DNA from 3 places in the Roseburia sp. genome. Region 3 is predicted to be linked to each of the others. Evidence: a T-box and tRNA genes for the amino acid it is inferred to sense, from the RefSeq annotation. Region 3 holds a T-box; the other regions hold tRNA genes.
What was found. The T-box of region 3 lies ahead of leuS (leucine--tRNA ligase). A T-box ahead of a tRNA ligase gene usually reads a tRNA of that ligase, here a tRNA-Leu.

Region 1 (7,196 bases), on a different contig from region 3:
TGGCAGATCTGTCCTCACAGGTCGAACAGGTTTTAGAGAATTTCAAACAGGATTTTGATATGGTAAAAGAAGAGACCGGAACGATCGAAGGCATTACTTTCCAGACAAATCTCCTCGCCTTAAACGCCTCCATAGAAGCCGCCCGGGCCGGTGCTGCCGGAAAAGGATTTGCCGTTGTAGCTGACCAGATTCAGGGACTTAGCGTAGAGACGAAAAATTCTTCCGGCCGCATCCGTGATGCGTTGACTCATTTAGATGAGACCTCTGGAAAAATGACACAGTCCATCACGCAGACGCTTAACCTGATCCAGACAACACGTGAAAAACTCACACTCGTAAAAGACAGTGTTGCCAGTATTACCAAAGATTCGACGACTCTCGGTGAAAATATCAAAGTAATCGACGGTGCCATGAAAGATGTGGAGTCTTCCAATCAGGATATGGTTGACAATATGAAACAGGTCTGCGACACCATGGATGTCATGACCAAGTGCATCAACCAGTCAGATGACGTTTCACGCACCATGTTGAGTAAATACGAGGAATCCGCCGTTAACGTAAATAAAATCGAAACGATTGTCGGAAAACTGATGGGTGAACTCGGTACCGGCGGTTTCATGGGAATCGGTGATGCCAAACCTGGCATGAAAGTCGTCCTGATCGCCAAAAATGGCAGTTCATCATTTACTGCTCACGGTGAGGTAACAGCATCCCTAGACGGTGGAATTACAGCACGTCTGCATGTTCCTTCCGGTCATTCGATTGAAATTAAAAATAAAAACTTTACTTACGAGCTGCAGATTTCCGTCACAAATGCACTGTATATCTGGGAAAATGCCGATATTTCCACAATGCGCGGTCAGGCATCTGATATTTATAAGATTACTGTTGCAACCAACCCGAAGGTTATCAACCGTCGTAAATATCCGCGTATGCCGCTCTCCAACAAATGTACGATCACGGTAACACAGACCGGCAGACAATATAACGGTCAGATGATCAATATCAGTGCAGGCGGCTTTGCTTTCAGCGTCCGCGATAATTTCTTTGCCAGTGCGATCGGTTCCGACATTACCTTATCGATCCCGGATCTTCCTGTAGCAAGTGCCCGCGAGTTAGAAGGACATATCATCCGCAGCACGGATAATGAAAGCGTCTTTATCGTTGGCTGCCGTATGCCGGAGGATAATACAGCGATCGAGCAGTATGTACGCAGTAATTATCAGGGAGAATAATTATATAACCTGCATTCTCTTTGCTATCAGCATAACCACGCAAACATGCTGCAAAATACATTATAAAACAGCGGATAACAACTTCTTCTCTTGTTGTTATCCGCTGTTTTTCATATGATCTGACCGCTATTTGTTAATCATCGTGCAGACATGTTTACTCATTTATTTGATTTGCCTGCATTCACTTATTCTATACAATAAAACGCTCTACATTCTTCTGCAGCCTGTCCGCTGCTGCATGCGCTGCCTCTGCTTTTTCTTTGATCTCAGCTGCCTTCTCAACCACAACACCTGTTTTTTCAGCGATATCATTGGTACCGGTTGCGCCCTCCGTTGCTGCCTTACTTACTTCACCGATCGCATCCATAACTCCGTTGATCGATGCTAAAAGCTGCTCTGAAGATGCCGAAAAATCAGTTACCAGTCCATCAACCTTACCCGCATCATTACTGTAAGAATCTGCCATGTCAGAGAATCCTGCAAAACTGTCCACCACATCTGTTCCGACAAACTCAAGTAACTTTTTCGCTCCATCTGCCAGATTCGTTACAGATTCAACCACATTCTTTGTTACATCCTGGATATGTACGACTGCTGCCTTTGACTGCTCTGCAAGTACCCGGATCTCATCTGCAACAACTGCAAAGCCTTTTCCTGCCTCTCCCGCACGTGCGGCCTCAATGGATGCATTGAGTGCTAACAGGTTTGTCTGTCCGGTAATCTCCATAATTGATTCCGCAAGAACGCCAATCTGATCGACAACTTTGATATCTTCAAGTGCTTTTGTCAGTCCCTCATTGATTTCCGTATGGATTGCCTTGGTACGTTTATCATTTTCGGTTGTGGTCTTTTTAATACTGACAGCACGGTCTCGGATATCATCTGCCTCCATAGCCCCGTCCTGTGAACGTGTTGCAATGCTCTTTGCAGCGCTCTCGATTTCATGGGACATCGCATTGATCTCTTCGGAGGAAGCAGCTGTCTCCTGCATACCTGCTGCAAGTTCTTCCGTAGTAGCGGAAACATTCTCAATCTCCTCATCCAATGCCTGAATGTTGGTATCAATCTCCTGTACCATTCCGGTGATCTCTGTCGCCTGGCTCTTAACCTCGCCGATCAGTCCGTTCATCTCTGTCCTCATAGACTCAATGGAACCTGCCAGCTTTCCAAAATCATCACGGCGTTTTAACAGTGCAGTTCCAAGTGCCTGTGAAAAATCCCCCTGTTCCATGACTCCGATGGAACTGATACACTTCTTCAGTGGTTTAATAATGCTTAAAATGATCAATATAAGAAGAAATACTACTACCGCTCCTTCTATTATTGTTGAAATGATAAACGTGGTACGTTTGTTTGTTACATATGAAGTAAAATCTTTTTCAATGGATGCAACCTTATCATCGATATAGTCTGTGTAATTACCGGTTCCGATCACCCATTCAAACGGTTCAAATGCTTTACTGTAGGAACGTTTCGGAGAAGGTTCAGTCTCGCCTTCTTTCGGGAATACATAATCTGTATATCCTCCATCTGCCTCCTGTCCGACACGGATGATCTCTTTAACCATCTGATATCCATTGGCATCTTTCGTCTCCATACGGTTGGTGCCTTCTGTATCATTTCCTAAAAGCACCACATTAGTTCCGTCATACTGATCAACCCAGAAATATCCGCCATCTCCATAACGAAGCTGTCTGATCTCATCTGCCGCTAACTTCTTAGCTTCTTCCTCGGTATACACACCAGCCTGATACTGATCATAAATCGTCTGACAAAGTGAGACCACATTATCTACCTGCTGTTTGATCTGTTCATCATAAGACTCCCGCTCATCTGCTTCCATCGTCTCTAATGCTTTGCTCTGGAGCTGCTTCATGCTCTCCGATGAAATAACGGCACACAATACCAGTGCCACTATCGTCGCTAACATTACGATTGACAGCTTTGTCTGTACTTTTACATTGTTCATAAATCTTTCCTCCCGCTTCCCTGCTGTAATATCGGAGTTCACAAATATGATGTATATAGATTTTTCTATACAGATTTTTGAAAATTCCTTTCTATTATTTTACCATATTGCACAATTTATCTCAATATTTTTTAAATTTATTATAAATTTTGTATTTTTTTACATTTTCCATATTATTGACTTGTTTCAGAACAAAACAATAGCCGGAAAGCCTTGATTTTACTGCAAAATCTTAGCTTTCCGGCTATTTTTTATTCATGCGGGTGACAGGACTTGAACCTGCACGTCGGGGACACTAGAACCTAAATCTAGCGCGTCTGCCAATTCCGCCACACCCGCAAACCACTTTGCCATTATATATTAGCACTCGCAAAATTGCAAGCATTTTTTCCTCACATTTCTCCCTCTAAATCAGAAACGGCTACTGTTCACACATATTGTGCGAGTAGCGATTACAGCCATTTTAAATACATCTTCGATACAAAGACAATGGCAGCTCCAGTCCATGTGCCTCTAACAACTCCCTGTCGCTTAAAATCTCCTTTGTTGCCCCATCACACACAATTCTGCCCTCCGACAGTAAAATCGTTCTGTCACAGGTATCCCATACAAAATCCAGATCATGTGAAGCCACGATTTTCAGATAGGAAAACTCATTCAATACCCGGATCAGATTTCTGCGGTTTTTCGGATCAAGTGCCGCCGACGGTTCATCCATCAGTATAATATCCGGTTTCATGGAAAGGATGGTTGCGATTGCCGCTAACTTTTTCTCTCCTCCTGACAGTTTATGGATCGGTTTATTCGCAAGATGTTCAATGTGTACCTCGGCAATTGCCATTTTTGTCCTGTATGCAACCTCGTCTTCTGACAGACCATAATTCTGTGGTGCAAATGCCACATCCTCATATACATTTGGCATAAAAAGCTGATTTTCAGAATCCTGAAACACATATCCAGCCATTTTTCTAATCTGAGCTAATGTCTCTTTTTGTAACGGTACATTCCCGATACTGATGCTGCCTGAATCCGGAGAATACAAACCGACAAGTAATTTTAAAAGTGTTGACTTTCCTGCTCCGTTTGCACCGACAACGCCAATCGACGCCTGCCCATCCGCTGCAAATGATATATCTTTCAAAATAGGATTTTCTTTTTCATAGGAAAAATTCAGATGCGTTACCTCTATATTAATCTGTCCCATATTTTCCTCTCTCTTTCATCTGTCACAAAACAGTTTCTCTTTACCATCTAAAACAAAGTTCCCACCAGTTGTCCAACCGCAAAACATCGCAATATAGTAAACACCGCGATCCATAAAACAAGATACACTGCGTCTTTCATACAAAACCGTATCTCTTTTTTCAGTCCAAATATTCCCTGAAACCCGCGCAGACACATACTTTCGTAAATCAACTCTGCCCTGTCCATGCTTCGGATCAGCATCTGTCCCATCAGAGATCCCCACACCTTAAAATGAATGCCTTTCTGTCCCGGTGCCCTAAGTTCATATGCCTGCACCACCCGCTGTGTTTCTGCCAGCAATACAGAAATATACCGGTAAATCAGCCATACCTGCATCACAATGACTTTTGGCAGACGACATATCTCAAGTGCGAAGCAGATTTTTTCGATCGTTGTTGTCGCAATCAGAAGATACGATGCCAGAACCGCAAAAACTCCTTTTATCATCAAGGTCAGCATTGAAATCACTCCACCACTAATTTCAATCTGTCCCACATTCATTACGATCTGCCTGTCAAAAAAAGGATTAAATATACCTGCCACACAGACAAGCGGCAGCACAACACGCATCCGCCATAACGCATCCTTTACAGAAATTTCATTCATAATAAAAAGAATAACCGGATAAACTGCCATCACAAGCAGTCCACTCAGGTTATACTTAGAAAAAGAAACAACTGTCCCTATATACAAAATTGTCACACATAATTTTACAAGAGGGTGAACCTGGTTCACCCACCTGTCTTCATTTGCCAGTTCCTCGATACTTTTAATCTCAGAAACTGCCCTTTGAATTTTACTCATGCTTTTGATTCTTTCCAAAAAATTTAAATAGATAACAGCCTCCGATACATACAACTACAACCACTGCTGCACCAGCTACACCGGAAAACGATGTTCCTGCCATGCTCTCATTGTTTTTAAATGCATAATCCGGAAGCAGCGCTGTATGCTCCTGAATCTCTGCTGCCGTCTTATATGCTGTTCCTTTTGCATCTAACTCTGTGGTTCCTGCAACCTTTTCCATAGACCATTCCAGTCCGTCCGGATATGCTGAAGCAAACAGAGAAAGTCCGCCACCGATCAAAACAGTTAAAACTGCGAGAATCGTCACTGTCTTTTTCAAAGAAAAACGTGATGCCTGTTTCTGTGTACTTTCATCTGTACCCCAGAGCAGCTCCGGTCTTGCCTCATATACAAAGCAAAGCACTGCTGCCGTGATCAATCCCTCGACCAGACCGATTGCAAGATGGATCGGCTGCATCACTGCCACAAATGTCCCAAACGGAAGCTCCGTAATACCGGAAACAAGTGTCTCTAATGTAACAGAAAATGCTCCCATCTGCAATGTCAGTACACACCCCAGCACAGATGCTGCAATAATCTTCTTTTTGGATGCTCCCCGACGCATCATTGGCTTCCAGATCAGCAATGCTCCTATAAAACATCCATAGAATGCCATATTCCATATATTACAGCCAAGCGCTAAAAGTCCGCCATCCGCAAACAACAGACACTGTATCAAAAGAACCCCTATCATGGTAAGAAATCCTGCGTAAGGTCCAAGTAATGCAGAAAGCAGCATTCCTCCGCACAAATGTCCGGAAGATCCTGTTCCCGGAATTGTAAAATTGATCATCTGGGTTGCAAAAACAAAAGCTCCCATAACTCCCATAACTGGAACTTTCTTAGGCTCATCTAACGCCCTTACCTGTCTTACTGAATATCCGCCCGCTGCTGCTGAGCAAAGATACATTGTTGTCGCAACCGCCGGTGCAACAAGCGCATCTGCCATATGCATATTAAAATACCGCCTTTCATTTATCTTTGAACATATTAGCAAAAATCTGGTCATACCACAAGCCTTTTGTCACAGATCTTTCTACTTTTTCCGCTTTTGACACATACACTAATCCTTTCCATTACTTCCATAATACTCCTATTGCGAAAATGTTACATAATTGTTACAATTCTTTATGTAATCGGCCGATACAAAAAGATTGCAAGATGACCGCAATCAATAAAATAAGAATAAGGAGGACGAAACTATGTGTTTTAATTTCAATAGCTGTTCCGAGTTATTTAATGCTATCTGCAAATATTTTAACCTCGGTTGTTAATTAATTTACCCCGGTCTCTGACCGGGGTATTTTTCTTTTATCTATCTGAATATCAATTCCTATACAGTAGAAATCTACTTGTTTGCTACATACACCTGTCTTAAAACAGTTCTTTCAGCCACATAGCATTTTCATCTTTTTCCGAAATGATATATTTACCCTCTGGCCATTCGCTGCCCTTCCATATAAGATTCGGATCATCGTATCGCACAGCACATGCTGCCTCCCCGCAAAAATCCTGATCCACGCACCACTGCATCAGTGTATTATCTTCCAAGGTCAGATACCCGCGAAAATCTTCAAATGCGGGTGGAGTAAATATTTGTGGTTTATCTGATGAAAACTGATTCATTTATTACTACCTTTCTGAAATGACTTTAGAATAATGTTTTGGCACTCTGATCTTGCGGACACGATGCGGACATAAAACTATCAACTTTTGATTACTTTTTGTCACTTCAAAAATTGTAAAAAAATGGCGGAAAGCCTTGATTTTACTGGTTTTCCGCTATTTCCAATCTAATGAGACATCGGGGATTCGAACCCCGGACAACTTGATTAAAAGTCAAGTGCTCTACCAACTGAGCTAATATCCCATATATTTTATTATAAGCTGGGCTAGCAGGA
Region 2 (7,196 bases), 780 kb from region 3:
TTTTGTAAAAAGCGCGTATTTAAAGGCACTTGCCTATTTGGATATTACGGCATATCAGGAACGGCTCAAAGAGAGGATGGAAGAACTTCTCTCTTATACTCCGGCAATAGAAGAAAAAAAGCATATTGATGAGGAGGTTCGTGCACTTGGCAGGCTGTTAGAAAAGGCAGAAGATAACAAAAGTCACGCATTTACCGGATTTAAAGATCCACATGAGATGCTGCTGCTGACCGGGCATACACGTACGGATGTAACCTTGAAGGAAATTGGGGAACTTCCAGCGGATATCAGGAGAAAAACGGCAAAACATCCACTCGGAGTGGCAGTGTATACAAAGGATGTGCGTGCTATGGCAAATCTGAGAACTTACCGTGAACTTTTGTTTCCGATCCGTTTAAAGCAGGATGAGGGGCAGGAAGAGGAGTTAGCAGATGCGATCTGGCAGAGCGGCATCAGTGATTTTTTAAAGGAGTGTCATAAACAGGACACCCCGTTTCGTTTTCGTGTAGAGATCCGGGCAGATATGGAGAACGACAAAAGAGCTTCTTTTGCGAAAAAGTTTGCAATACAGTTAGAGCGTGCATCAGCGAGATGGCTGACCAATTCAACGGGTGATTATGAAATAGAGATTCGTCTGATAAAGAAAAAAGATGGAGGATTTGCACCATTTTTAAAACTGTATACGATTCCGATGCGGCGTTTTGCCTACCGGAAAAATGCAGTTGCAGCATCCATTCATCCATCACTGGCAGCAATGCTTGTGGCACTTGCAAGACCATATCTCAAAGAAAATGCACAGATCTTAGATCCATTCTGCGGAGTGGGGACAATGCTCATCGAGAGAGACATTATAGAACCGGCAAGGGAAAAGTATGGGATCGATATTTTTGGACCGGCGATTGAAGGAGCAAGGGAAAATGCCTCTTTAGTGGGTGAAAAGATCAATTTTATCCATAGAGATTATTTTGATTTTAGACATGATTATCTGTTTGATGAGATCATTACCAATATGCCGGTAAGGGGAAAACAGTCACGCGGTGAGATGGATACACTTTATGCTTCATTTTTTGAAAAATCAAAAGAAATCTTAGCACCGGGCGGAATGATGATTTTTTATTCAAATGAAGAAGGCATTGTAAAGAAACAACTTCGTTTACATACAGAATACAGGTTGATACAGGAGTTTGTGATTTCAGAGAAACGTCATTTTAGTCTGTATATCGTTGGAATAAAGGGGTAAAGGGAATGGCACTTTTAAGTAGGAAGAAGGAAGAAGATCCTTTAAGATCAGAACAGGTACTGTTGGATATATCACTGATGCAGAATCTACAGGACCGTTTCTGTGATGCGAATAACCTGTATCTGATGTGTCTTGACAGAGACCGCACGGAAGTCACAAAGACATATGGTTCGAAGGAAGAACTTGAGTATCTGGGCAGTGTGATCGACATGGACAGACATGCCGGGCTGTTAGAACGGCTGCAAAACAGCAGGATTGAAAGCGTGATCGAAGAGGACTGTGGTGCAGATGGAATCCGGATGTGCGGGGTAGCTGTAAAGGTAAGCGGAGAGGTATCTGCGATCTGGATCGTGGTCGGTATAATGGAAGATGCCGGAGAAAATGTACCGGATTACATGATGAGAACAACGCCGGAGCGTTATTATAAGTCGATTGAGTTTTTGGAAACATTGTCAAAGCAGATGTTTGCCGTCAAATTAGAGGAACTTTTAGCACAGGAGGCTTTTTTAAAGAGCCGCGAGTCGGAAGAACAGATGGAGACGGAATTAAAACGTAATGAGGCGATGACAGCGATCGTGCGTATGCTTGAGTCGGAGGACAGTTTTGATGGGATTGTCCGGGATATTTTAAAGGAGGCATGCGGGTATCTTGAGATTTCTGCTGCGGTTTTGTTCCGGGAAAATATAGACGGCGCAACCGTTAATATGATCAGTGAGTATTATTCCGCGGGAAGAGAGTCCCGGATGGATGCTTCACAGAACATTCCAAAAGCAGAATTGCCTTTTTTTAATGGAAAACCATACATGATCTCTGCAGATTCGAAGATGCCTGAGTCGTTCCACAGATTATTTGATGCACAGAAAATGAAAGCAGGGCTGTTCCTGCCAATCGATGTTGGTGGGAAAACAGGGATGTATGTCTGCTTCTGTGAAGATGAAAAAGAACGTATCTGGGACAGTGGAGAGATTAAGTTTGTCAATGATGTCAGAAGGATCATACAGACGATCCTGGTAAAACGTATCGCAAAAAATTCACTCGCAAGTTCGTATGCGTCACTGGAGGCGATTCTTGAAAATGTGGGATGCGGAATCTACGTGATGGATACAAAAGAAAATACCATCCTGTATACAAACCAGCGTTTCCGTAAAGCGTTTGGTGGAGACATGCACAGTGCCGGCATTGAAGAATGTTTAAGACAGGGAGCACAGTCAGAGGACAGCCTTTATTTCAGGGAAGTTTACTCAAAAGAAGAAAACCGCTGGTTTGATCTGCACAGTACAAGGATCAACTGGGTTGACGGAAGAAAAGTTCTTTTATGTACGATTTATGATGTGACAGATAAAAAATTATATCAGCAGAAGATTGAGCGTCAGGCAAACAATGATTTCCTGACAGGGCTTTATAACAGAATGCGCTGTGAACAGGATCTGGAACGGTATATCCGTCAGACGAAAGAGTTTGGTGGAGAGGGAGCATTACTTTATATTGATCTGGATGATTTTAAGCATATCAATGACGGACTTGGACATCAGTATGGTGATGTTTTACTTAAGAATATTTCAGGCAGCCTGCAGAGGATTCCCGGTGTGGAGAATAACTGTTACCGTATGGGCGGTGATGAGTTTATCATCATACTGGCACATCATCATATGACAATGCTTCAGCAGATCTTAGATGAGATCAAATCGTTATTTACAAAACCGTGGATGTTAAAAGGAACAGATTATTACTGTACGATGAGTATGGGAGTTGTGCGTTTCCCGGCAGATGGGGACACGGTGGAAGAACTGATCAAAAAAGCAGATATTGCCCTTTATTCTGCAAAGTGTGCAGGAAAGAACCGTATAGAGTTTTATGATGACAATGTTGAGTCTACCTCTTACAAGCGGCTTGATCTTGAAAAGAATATGCGCAATGCAACGAGAAATGCATTCAGCGAATTTGAAGTATATTTCCAGCCAATCGTAAATATCACAAAAGAAGGAAATCCATGTGCCGGTGCAGAAGCACTGATACGCTGGAATTCAGGGGAACTTGGATTGATACCGCCGACAGATTTTATCCCGCTTGCGGAATATTTAGGACTGATCAACCCGATCGGCGAATTTGTTTTGCGTGAAGCGTGTATCCATTGTAAATACTGGAATGATATGGGGCATCCGGAGTACAAAGTGAATGTTAATCTCTCTGTTGTACAGCTTTTACAGAACGATATCGTAGAGCGGATCGCACATGTGATCGAGGAGACAAGGATCACACCGCAGAACCTTACCTTAGAAGTAACAGAGAGTCTTGCGGTCAATGATATGAGCCGGATGAAACGGATACTTGCAGATATCAGACATCTTGGAGTACGTGTTGCGCTGGATGATTTTGGTACAGGCTATTCTTCTTTAAATCATATCAGGGAGATGCCGATCGATGTCATAAAGATCGACCGCTGTTTTATCATTGATATTGGAAAAGATGATTTCTCCAACGCATTTGTAAAAATGGTCGGAGAACTGGCAACTGCGATCCATGTGAATGTCTGTGTAGAGGGCGTGGAGACAAAAGAACAGTTAGATGCGCTGATGGGATCAAAGGTTCAACTGATTCAGGGATTCTATTTTGGAAAACCGATGAAGGCAGAGATGTTTGAGAGACAGTTCCTGTAAGGGCTGTCTTTCAATATCTAAATAATCAAAACAGTTCCAAAAATTAAAAAAATAAATAAAATTAAAAAAATATCAAAAAAACTGTTGACATATTTGTTTTTCTCTGTTATTATAAATGAGTCGTCGCGAGAGAGTGATTGATACGCGGAAGTGTCGGAATTGGCAGACGAGCAAGACTAAGGATCTTGTGTTCATTGCGAACGTGTGGGTTCAAGTCCCATCTTCCGCATCAAAGATTTCTTTGATTGACGGGTTTGCAGGAGTGGCGGAATTGGCAGACGCGCAGGCTTCAGGTGCCTGTGGTAGCAATATCGTGTGGGTTCAAGTCCCATCTCCTGCATTTTTATATGTTAGGGTGAAAGAAGCATTGAGGATTCGATGCTTCTTTTTTTTCTCTCACAGAAGACATGGGTGTCAAAAGGCGGCTCACAACTTAGTGGTTGTCAAATTGCGCAAAGCCGTGGCCCATTTTATGACTTTGGGAGAAAATTACGTTCCGTGAAAATAGTACTTTTTCCATAGAGAAAATACAAAAAGAATATGCTAAAATGAAATCGTATTGTTTCTTTACATTAGAGAAGTAAAGAGGAAAAGGAGAAAATCTATATGAAGAAAATGAAGACGTATATTCTTGGAATGGTTCTGGCATTTGCATTGATCCTTCTTCCACAGAATGTATCAGCAGCAACACAGATCCCTGTCACGGCTGTGGAGGATATCACGGATGTGATGGCAGTAGGTTCTACGAATATTAAGGTCCCGACCGGAGAATACAGTAATGTGGTACAGTTTAGCTTAAACAAACCGTCATATGTGTATGTGTCTGCGTATTCGACAGTTATGCATGAGGATTATGATTCTTTAGGTGCGATTGAGGAATTTGCAGTATATTCAGATGCAAACTGTTCGAATCTGGTTACCGGAGACGAGGTAACTGTTGTATGGGGGAATGAGAGAAAGTCAAAATATCTGTGCCTCGATGCTGGAAATTACTGGATTTGCTTTGCTAAAACTAAAAACGGTAGTTACAATGATGTCAGTTATGGCGAGTTCCGCCTTTCAGTTGCAGCCCAGTATCTGAATGTAACCGGAACAAAGAATGGTTCCTGGGGACGTGCAAAACAGATTACCACGGATAAAAAAGTAACTGGATTTTTAAGTTCCAACACAAGAAAAAGCTGGTTTAAATTTAAAGTATCCGGAGATACAACAGCAAGATTGAACCTTTCACTGGAGAATCCGCTGGGAGAAAGTGTTTTTGAAAGCAGCAAAACAGGTGTGACGTTATACCGTTCGAACCATAATGTATTGGAGCGTATGAATATTGCAGAAAATTATTATTCTTCTGCATGTTCCAAAGAGGTTACATTAAAGAGCGGTACTTACTATATTGAAATTGCAGGCAGTGAAGCATATAAAGATAGCTTGGATCCGACAAAACTGAAAAAAACCGGTGTGAACAACATGGGTGTGGTAAACTTAAAGATTACCACAGTCAAAAAAACCAAAATTTCCAAACTTTCCAATGTGAAAGGAAAGAAAGCACAGGTTACATATAACAAAGTAAGCAATGCAAAGGGATATGAGATCCAGTATTCCACGGACAAGAAGTTTAAAAAGGGCGTGAAAGTCAAAAAGGCAAACGCAAAGACAACAAAGGTTACTCTGAAAAAGCTGACAAAAGGAAAAAAATATTATGTGCGTGTCAGAGCATATCGTGTGGACGAGGATGACAACAGAGTAAACGGCTCATGGAGTGAGGCGAAATCAGTAAAGATCACAAAATAAGACAGCAAGGTATAAGTGGCGCGGCAGAAAAACTGCCGCGCTATTTGCATTTAGGAGGAAATCATTTATAATAGATACCAATGTGGCACAGAAGGCGGAAAACAAAGGATGGAAAAATGATTGCTTTAAATGATTATCTTTATTCCGGGGATACGGTATTTCGGATTTTAAAAAAATATACAGAAGATTTAAAACGTGTGGCAGAGGAAAATGACAGTGAGGTGGATCGGTTACACTGTAATTTCCTGATGCAGATCATGGAACTGCTAGAGCATAATGACTTTTTGACAGCACAGTCGCAGAAAATACGGGAATTTTATCAGTATATGGCGAAACAATATCCTTACCTTTCTTTTACTTTTAAAGGAAGGATCAAATCACTGATCCGTGCGGAAGCAAAATTCAACGGATATATCGTAGAGCATGTTTATAATTATTATCTGAAAAACCATGCCTATCCTCCGGTGGATGAATTAAAGGAACGGCTGAGCTGCTTCAGGGATCTGATCGCATACCGCATTGTCATATCCATGCCTAAATGCCATGTGGGAGATGAAAAGGAAAGAGAACAGGAAGAAATCAGACATTTATATGACATCGCAAATGTGCTTAAGGTATTTTTAGAGGAGCGGGGATTTACGGCAGAACCGGCAGGCGGTATAAAGCTGAGTGATTCTCCACTGCTCAGTGAAGAAGTACGGCCGTATTACAGGGATTATATTGTGAATGAAGAACCGGATGGATACCGGTCGTTACATATTACTTTTTTTGACAACAGTGCACATTGTTATATGGAAATGCAGCTTAGGACAAAAGCGATGGATGATATAGCGGAAATCGGACCAGCGAATCATCTGGGATATGAGAAGAAGCAGGAGAGTGAACGTGCAAGACGTGATGCTGTTCCGGTGGGGGAATGTATTTATTTTGATGAGGCATATGAAAGAGGAATGAAACTGCAGCAGATCGAACTGGCAAAACTGGATGTGAATATGTTTTCGGCAATTGATAACAGCCTGATCAATGATGGGTGTGGACTTTACCGGGGAAGACTGATCCTTCCATATGAACATTTATCTCGTTTTCAAAATGATTAATGGAAAAGAGGGCAAAGTTGAGGGCAAAATTTTGTCATTAATTTAAAATAAAAAAAGGAAATCGAAAAAGAACGCGGAATATATATATTGTAATTACTGTGTGGCAGGTTTATCCAAAGAGGAGGAACAACATGTCGATACGGGAAGATATTGAACGGATGGAATGTGAGAACTTAAGTCCGTATGCTACGCTCAGCATACATTCAAGAGGACGTGATTATCCGGAAGGACAGTGTGATATAAGACCTGTATTCCAGCGCGATAGAGACCGGATTTTACACTGTAAGGCATTCCGCCGGTTGAAGAATAAAACACAGGTGTTTCTGACACCCAAAGGAGATCATTACAGAACGAGGCTTTCACATACCTTAGAGGTATCACAGAATGCCCGCACGATCGCAAAAGCACTGCGGC
Region 3 (7,196 bases):
AAAACAGCTTGATGAAGTTGAGGAAAATATTAAAAATGCCATTCAGAAATTGGACGAAAAGTTTAATTCTGAGGCAGAGATTCAGAAGATAGCAGAGAACGAGGAGAAAACGGAATGAAAAATATATTTAAAATCTTTATCTCCGATATGAAAAGGATCTTTCAGAACGTGGTTGCTGTTGTGGTTATCATGGGACTTTGTGTGATTCCATGCCTTTATGCATGGTTTAATATACTTTCAAACTGGGATCCATACGGACCAAGTGCAACTTCAAACCTGAAAGTTGCAGTGGTATCCGAAGATGAAGGTGTGAGTGTGGCTGGTATTTCTGTCAACATTGGTTCATCTGTTGTCGAAGCGTTACAGGAAAACAAAGCTATGGGCTGGGTATTTACCGACACATCTGATGAGGCGGTAGATGGCGTTTACAGTGGCGAATATTATGCAGCTCTTGTTATCCCGGACGACTTTACTGAGGAAATGATCAGTTTTCTTGGCGGGCAGATTGAACATCCGGACATCATCTATTATGAAAATGAAAAGAAAAATGCAATAGCTCCTAAAATTACATCAAAAGCAAAAACTTCGGTTCAGGAACAGGTGAATTCAAGTTTTGTGAGCACACTTGCAGAGGCAATGATGCAGGTTGGGGATGCAGTTGCAGGGACGGATGTTGACGGAGGTTCTCTTGCAGATACGATTACGCAGCGGCTGAATGACGTAAGTGGTGATCTGCAGAGTTACATTAATATCCTGAATTCATTTGCAAGTATTTTAAATTCTGCACAGAGTATTGTTGCAACCAGTCAGGTCATGCTTCCGGGACTTGATTCAATGGTTTCCACCGGTCAGGATACAGTAAACAGCATGGAAAGTCTGATCCTTGCCGGAAATGCGACGACAGATACGGTGACGCAGATGGTTACATACAGTTTTGATCTGGTTGAGAACAGCTTAAACAATGTGTCAATGGTTGTGTTAAATGACATGGAAAAACTGCAAAAATACGAGGATGCAGCAGGAAATGGACTGAATGCAACAATATCCGTGGTACCTTATCTGGAAAAAATGTTTAATGATTCAGTTTCAAGCTGGGAAGGCACAGCCGATGATGAAACGAGGATGCAGATTCAGAATGTCCGTGACAGGTTAAAGATGATCGAACTTGAACTGAACGGACTTGCAGAAAATGGAACTGCAACAGCGGAAGATATCAGTACCTTAAAGAGTCAGATAACAACAGAGATCGAAAACTGTAAGACAGCGCTGGATGCATTGCAGCATGCATTTGAGTATTCTGTAAAACCGCAGCTTGACTCTACAATGAATGCAATGCAGAATTCCATGATTGCGACAACATCGATTTTAAATGGTATCAATGCAGATTTTGGTGATGTGGAAAAAGTACTTTCAAAATACGAAGATACACTTGCAAACGGAAGTGCAGATTTGTATGAATCACTGGAAATGGCACAGGAATTATTTAATAAACTTACGCAGATCATCACAGATTTTACGACACTGCGTCAGGATGAACAGTACAAACAGTTTATGGAGATACTCGAGACAGATCCGCAGCAGCTTGGAAACTTTATCTCATCTCCGGTAAACCTTGATACGGTTGGAATTTATGAGATTGAAAATTATGGATCTGCCATGGCTCCATTTTATACGATACTGGCACTGTGGGTAGGGGCTCTGATCCTGGTGGCGATCATTCATGTAAAAGTAGAACCGGAAGAAGGAATCACAGATATCAAACCATACCAGGCATATTTCGGGCGTTATATTCTCTTTTTCCTGGTAGGGCAGGTGCAGACGCTGATCACAGTACTTGGAGATCTGTTTTATGTAAGGATACAGTGTCATAATCCGTTTTTATTCTGGGTTGCTGCTGCAGTCAGCAGTTTTGTTTTCACACTGTTTATTTATTCACTCACGGTTGCATTTGGAAATGTCGGTGAGGCACTTGCAATTGTTGTCATGGTTATTCAGGTAGCCGGTGCGGGTGGAACATTCCCGATTGAGACGCTGCCGCAGGTTTACCAGTCGCTTTATAAATACCTGCCGTTCCCATATGGAATGAATGCCATGAGAGAGACAATTGGCGGAATCTATCAGATGAATTACTGGATCTATGTCGGAAAACTTGCAATTTATCTGGTTATTTCACTGGTCATTGGACTTCTTGTAGCGATACCGTTCCGCAAATTGAACCATATCATTGAGAAGAGCAAAGAAAATACAGAGATTATGATATGAGTAAGCAATGAGCAGTGCCACATGAAAGTAAAGCAAAAAATGGCTGCTTGCAGACATTTTTTTGCTTTATTTTCATGTGATAGGGCAAATGCCCGTCAGTCCGGAAAATCATTGATTTTTTGGACGTGCACTGCAATCTAAAGTTTTGTGATATAAGATATAGGGAGTAAAAAATGTTATTGATTCGGATGGTATTACTTTTTACAGGACTTCTTATGGCAATCGTGCCAGGAGTATGTACAAGAAAAGACCAGAGGGGTGATCTGAATGCCGAAAAGCGGATCAGACAGATTGGTGTCTGGTTTGTTGCTGCTGCGGTTATATGGATCATTACCGCAAAATTTATCTGAAAATGAGACTAAGATTTTGACTGGACAAAAATTGTTTATTGACAAAAAATTTCGATGTGATATCATAGCTTTAGTGTGATGTGTGATTAAAGTATTAAACTATTGGAGATGCAGAATGAGAAAACAGGTATTATCTCTATTAGTGGAGAATAACCCGGGTGTGACAAGTCATATTTCAGGACTTTTCAGCAGAAGAGGTTACAACATTGACAGTTTTTCTTCCGGTGTGACCGCAGATCCGAGATATACAAGGATTACGATCGTTGCGACCGGTGATGAGCAGATCTTAGAGCAGATTGAGAAACAGCTTGCAAAGTTGGAAGATGTTGTTGATATCAAAAAACTTGAAAATGGCTCGTCAGTGACAAGAGAACTGATCTTGGTTAAGATTCGTGCGAAAGATACAGAACGCCAGCCAATCTTAAATGTAACGGAGATCTTTCATGGGAAAGTTGTAGATGTGACCCATGATTCGATGGTGATCGAGCTGACAGGACATCAGGATAAGTTAGATGCTTTCCTTGATCTTTTGTCCGGATATGAGATATTAGAGCTTGCACGTACCGGACTGACCGGATTGTCGAGAGGCATTTCCGATGTCGTTATGTTAGACGAAGACGGCAAAAGAGTATCATTATAACAAAATAAGCAGATAAGAATATGCAAATGCATATTTTTTATTAAGAAACCAAAACTGGAGGAAATTAATTATGGCAGCAAAAATATTTTATCAGGAAGACTGTAACCTTTCACTTTTAGACGGAAAGACGATCGCAATTATCGGCTACGGCAGTCAGGGACATGCACATGCATTGAACTTAAAAGATTCCGGATGCCATGTTATCATTGGTCTTTATGAAGGAAGCAAATCCTGGGCAAAAGCTGAGAAGCAGGGATTTGAAGTATATACAACAGCAGAGGCAGCAAAGAAAGCCGACATCATCATGATCTTAATCAACGATGAGAAACAGGCAGATATGTACAAAAAAGATATCGAGCCAAACCTTGAGGCAGGCAACATGTTAATGTTCGCACATGGTTTCAACATTCATTTCGGATGTATCGTACCTCCAAAGGATGTAGATGTTACCATGATCGCTCCAAAAGCTCCGGGACATACCGTACGTTCTGAGTATCAGGCTGGAAAAGGAACACCTTGTCTGATCGCTGTTGAGCAGGATGCAACAGGAAAAGCACAGGATCTTGCATTAGCATATGCACTTGGTATCGGTGGAGCAAGAGCCGGTGTTCTTGAGACAACATTCCGTACCGAGACAGAGACAGACCTTTTTGGTGAGCAGGCAGTTCTTTGCGGTGGTGTCTGTGCATTAATGCAGGCAGGTTTCGAGACATTATGCGAAGCTGGTTATGATCCAAGAAATGCATACTTCGAGTGTATCCATGAGATGAAACTGATCGTAGACTTAATCTACCAGTCAGGTTTCGAGGGAATGAGATATTCTATCTCCAACACAGCAGAGTATGGTGATTACATTACAGGACCGAAGATCATCACAGAGGATACAAAGAAGGCAATGAAACAGATCCTTTCCGATATTCAGGATGGTACATTTGCAAAAGACTTCTTACTGGATATGTCTCCGGCAGGACGTCAGGTTCACTTCAAAGCTATGAGAAAGAAAGCTGCAGAGCATCCATCAGAGCAGGTTGGTAAAGAGATCCGTAAACTGTATAGCTGGAACAATGAAGAAGATAAATTAATCAACAACTAATTTTGAATCGATTGAAAGAGTCATCACATAGTTACTGTTTGTGGTGGCTCTTTTTTGTTTCAATACTTGACAAAAACAGGGTATATGATAAAATAAATCATGTTGTGAATAAAATACATCAGACTTTGATAAGGAATAGTAAGAATTTTTTGCTTTCTCAGAGAGCTGCCGGATGCTGTGAGGCAGTAAAGTGAAATTCCCAACTCACCTTTGAGTCCTTTTGCCCAAGCTGCCAGTTACAGTGAGTAAGCAAAAGCGTGTTGTCCGCGTTAAGGATCATAAGAGCGTATTTTTATTTTCTATGAAATCATAAGAATACGAATTAGAGTGGTACCACGGAGTAAGACAGACTTCGTCTCTAAAGATATTTTTATTTGAAAATATCTTCCGAGACGAAGTTTTTTTTCGCAAAACAAGGAGGAAAATCCTCTGCTCCTGCAAAGGCAGTCGCATTTTGCTCCGCAAAACAAGGAGGATTATATGTCAGAACTTTACAATCACAAAGTCGTTGAGAAAAAATGGCAGAAAGTCTGGGATGATAATAAGGCTTTTGCTGCGACAGACGACTACAGCAAACCAAAATATTACGCATTGGTAGAATTTCCGTATCCGTCAGGACAGGGACTTCATGTAGGTCATCCGAGACCTTATACAGCACTTGATATTGTTGCAAGAAAGCGTAGAATGCAGGGCTATAACGTACTTTATCCGATGGGATGGGACGCATTCGGACTTCCGACTGAGAACTATGCGATCAAAAATAAGATTCATCCGAAGATCGTAACTGAAAACAATGTAAAACGTTTCAAAGAGCAGCTTCATTCTTTAGGCTATTCTTTCGACTGGGACAGAGAGATCAACACTACAGATCCGAGTTATTACAAATGGACACAGTGGATTTTCTTAAAACTATTTAAAGCAGGACTTGCTTACAAAAAAGAGATGCCGATCAACTGGTGTACTTCCTGTAAAGTAGGCCTGGCAAACGAGGAAGTTGTGAACGGTGTCTGCGAGCGTTGTGGTGCTCCGGTTGTCCGCAAGGTAAAGAGCGAGTGGATGTTAAAGATCACTGATTATGCTGAGAAACTGTTAGAGGGCTTAAATGATGTAGATTATATCGAGCGTGTCAAGGTTTCCCAGAAAAACTGGATCGGTAAATCACAGGGTGCAGAGGTAGATTTTGCGATCGCCGGAAAAGAGGACAAACTCCGTGTTTATACGACACGTTGTGATACATTATTTGGTGCTACTTACATGGTTGTATCCCCGGAGCATCCGATCATTGATAAATATAAAGACGAGTTAAAGAACTGGGATGCGATTGCTGCATACCGTGAGGAAGCTGCAAAGAAATCCGATTTTGAACGTTCAGAACTTGCAAAAGATAAGACGGGTGTGGAGATTGACGGTCTTATGGCAGTCAATCCGGTAACCGGAAAAGAAATCCCGATCTGGATTTCCGATTATGTATTAATGTCTTACGGAACAGGCGCGATCATGGCAGTACCGGCACATGATGAGAGGGACTGGGAATTTGCCAAAAAGTTCAATATTCCAATGGTACAGGTTGTTGCAAAAAATGGTGAGGAAGTTGACATCAACGAAGCGGCATTTACAGATGTTGCAACCGGTGTTCTGATCAATTCTGAGTTCTTAAACGGACTGGAAGTAAAAGATGCAAAGGCAAAAATGATTGCATTTTTAGAGGAAAAAGGCATTGGTACAGCAAAGACCAACTATAAATTAAGAGACTGGGTATTCTCACGTCAGCGTTACTGGGGTGAGCCGATTCCGATCGTTCACTGTGATAAATGTGGTTATGTGCCGATCGATGAGAGTGAACTGCCATTGATGCTTCCAGAGGTAGAAAGTTATATGCCGACGGATAATGGAGAGTCTCCACTTGCTGCGATGACAGACTGGGTAAATACAACCTGTCCTTGCTGTGGTGGTCCTGCAAAGAGAGAGACAGATACCATGCCACAGTGGGCTGGATCTTCCTGGTATTTCTTAAGATATACCGATCCGCACAATGATGAGGCGCTTGCAAGTCCGGAAGCATTAAAATACTGGATGCCGGTTGACTGGTACAATGGAGGTATGGAGCATACAACACTTCATCTGTTATATTCCAGATTCTGGCACAAATTCCTGTATGATGAGAAAGTAGTTCCATGTCCGGAGCCTTACCAGAAACGTACATCCCATGGTATGATCCTTGGTGAGAACGGAGAGAAGATGTCAAAATCCAGAGGAAATGTTGTAAATCCGGATGATATCGTAAGAGAGTATGGTGCAGATACATTAAGAACATATGAAATGTTTATCGGAGCATTTGATTTAAGTGCATCCTGGTCTGAAGATGGTGTAAAAGGCTGCCGTCGTTTCTTAGAGCGTGTATGGAAGTTACAGGACATCATGACAGAAGAAACCGGATATTCCAAAGAACTTGAGACAAAGATGCATCAGACCATCAAGAAAGTCAGCAGCGATTATGAGAATCTGAAATACAATACCGCGATCGCTGCAATGATGGCTTTGATTAATGAGTTCTATAAGAAAAATGCTGTGACTAAGGGCGAGTATGAGACACTCTTAATTCTGTTAAACCCGGTTGCTCCGCATATCACAGAGGAACTCTGGCAGATCATTGGCGGAACAGGTTATGTATACCAGCAGAGATGGCCGGAATTTGACGAGGCAAAAACAGTTGAAAATACGGTTGAGATCGCAGTACAGATCAATGGAAAAACGAAAGGAACATTGGCAATCGGCAGAAATGACGCAAAAGATGATGTTATTGCAAAAGCAAAAGAATCAATTGCAGATAAGCTGACTGGAAACATTGTAA

Region 1: it encodes a tRNA-Leu, which carries the amino acid that the T-box ahead of leuS (leucine--tRNA ligase) is inferred to sense. The anticodon was not compared.
Region 2: it encodes a tRNA-Leu, which carries the amino acid that the T-box ahead of leuS (leucine--tRNA ligase) is inferred to sense. The anticodon was not compared.

What each region holds. Positions count from the first base shown of each region.
Region 1 covers NZ_JBGLEJ010000004.1:530,855-538,050, forward strand. Annotated here, with positions in the region: gene ACDD58_RS05750 (methyl-accepting chemotaxis protein) at 1-1,235, shown strand, start outside; gene ACDD58_RS05755 (methyl-accepting chemotaxis protein) at 1,426-3,204, opposite strand; tRNA gene ACDD58_RS05760 (tRNA-Leu) at 3,463-3,543, opposite strand; gene ACDD58_RS05765 (energy-coupling factor ABC transporter ATP-binding protein) at 3,668-4,408, opposite strand; gene cbiQ (cobalt ECF transporter T component CbiQ) at 4,456-5,253, opposite strand; gene ACDD58_RS05775 (energy-coupling factor ABC transporter permease) at 5,246-6,250, opposite strand; gene ACDD58_RS05780 (dTDP-4-dehydrorhamnose 3,5-epimerase family protein) at 6,670-6,921, opposite strand; tRNA gene ACDD58_RS05785 (tRNA-Lys) at 7,093-7,165, opposite strand; tRNA gene ACDD58_RS05790 (tRNA-Gln) at 7,183-7,196, opposite strand, start outside.
Region 2 covers NZ_JBGLEJ010000005.1:85,170-92,365, forward strand. Annotated here, with positions in the region: gene ACDD58_RS11685 (methyltransferase) at 1-1,240, shown strand, start outside; gene ACDD58_RS11690 (EAL domain-containing protein) at 1,246-3,897, shown strand; tRNA gene ACDD58_RS11695 (tRNA-Leu) at 4,042-4,126, shown strand; tRNA gene ACDD58_RS11700 (tRNA-Leu) at 4,154-4,237, shown strand; gene ACDD58_RS11705 (fibronectin type III domain-containing protein) at 4,504-5,685, shown strand; gene ACDD58_RS11710 (guanosine polyphosphate pyrophosphohydrolase) at 5,802-6,782, shown strand; gene ACDD58_RS11715 (deoxyguanosinetriphosphate triphosphohydrolase) at 6,914-7,196, shown strand, end outside.
Region 3 covers NZ_JBGLEJ010000005.1:865,498-872,693, reverse strand. Annotated here, with positions in the region: gene ACDD58_RS15445 (hypothetical protein) at 1-118, shown strand, start outside; gene ACDD58_RS15440 (YhgE/Pip domain-containing protein) at 115-2,262, shown strand; gene ACDD58_RS15435 (permease) at 2,436-2,612, shown strand; gene ilvN (acetolactate synthase small subunit) at 2,728-3,252, shown strand; gene ilvC (ketol-acid reductoisomerase) at 3,323-4,345, shown strand; T-box leader at 4,462-4,708, shown strand; gene leuS (leucine--tRNA ligase) at 4,826-7,196, shown strand, end outside.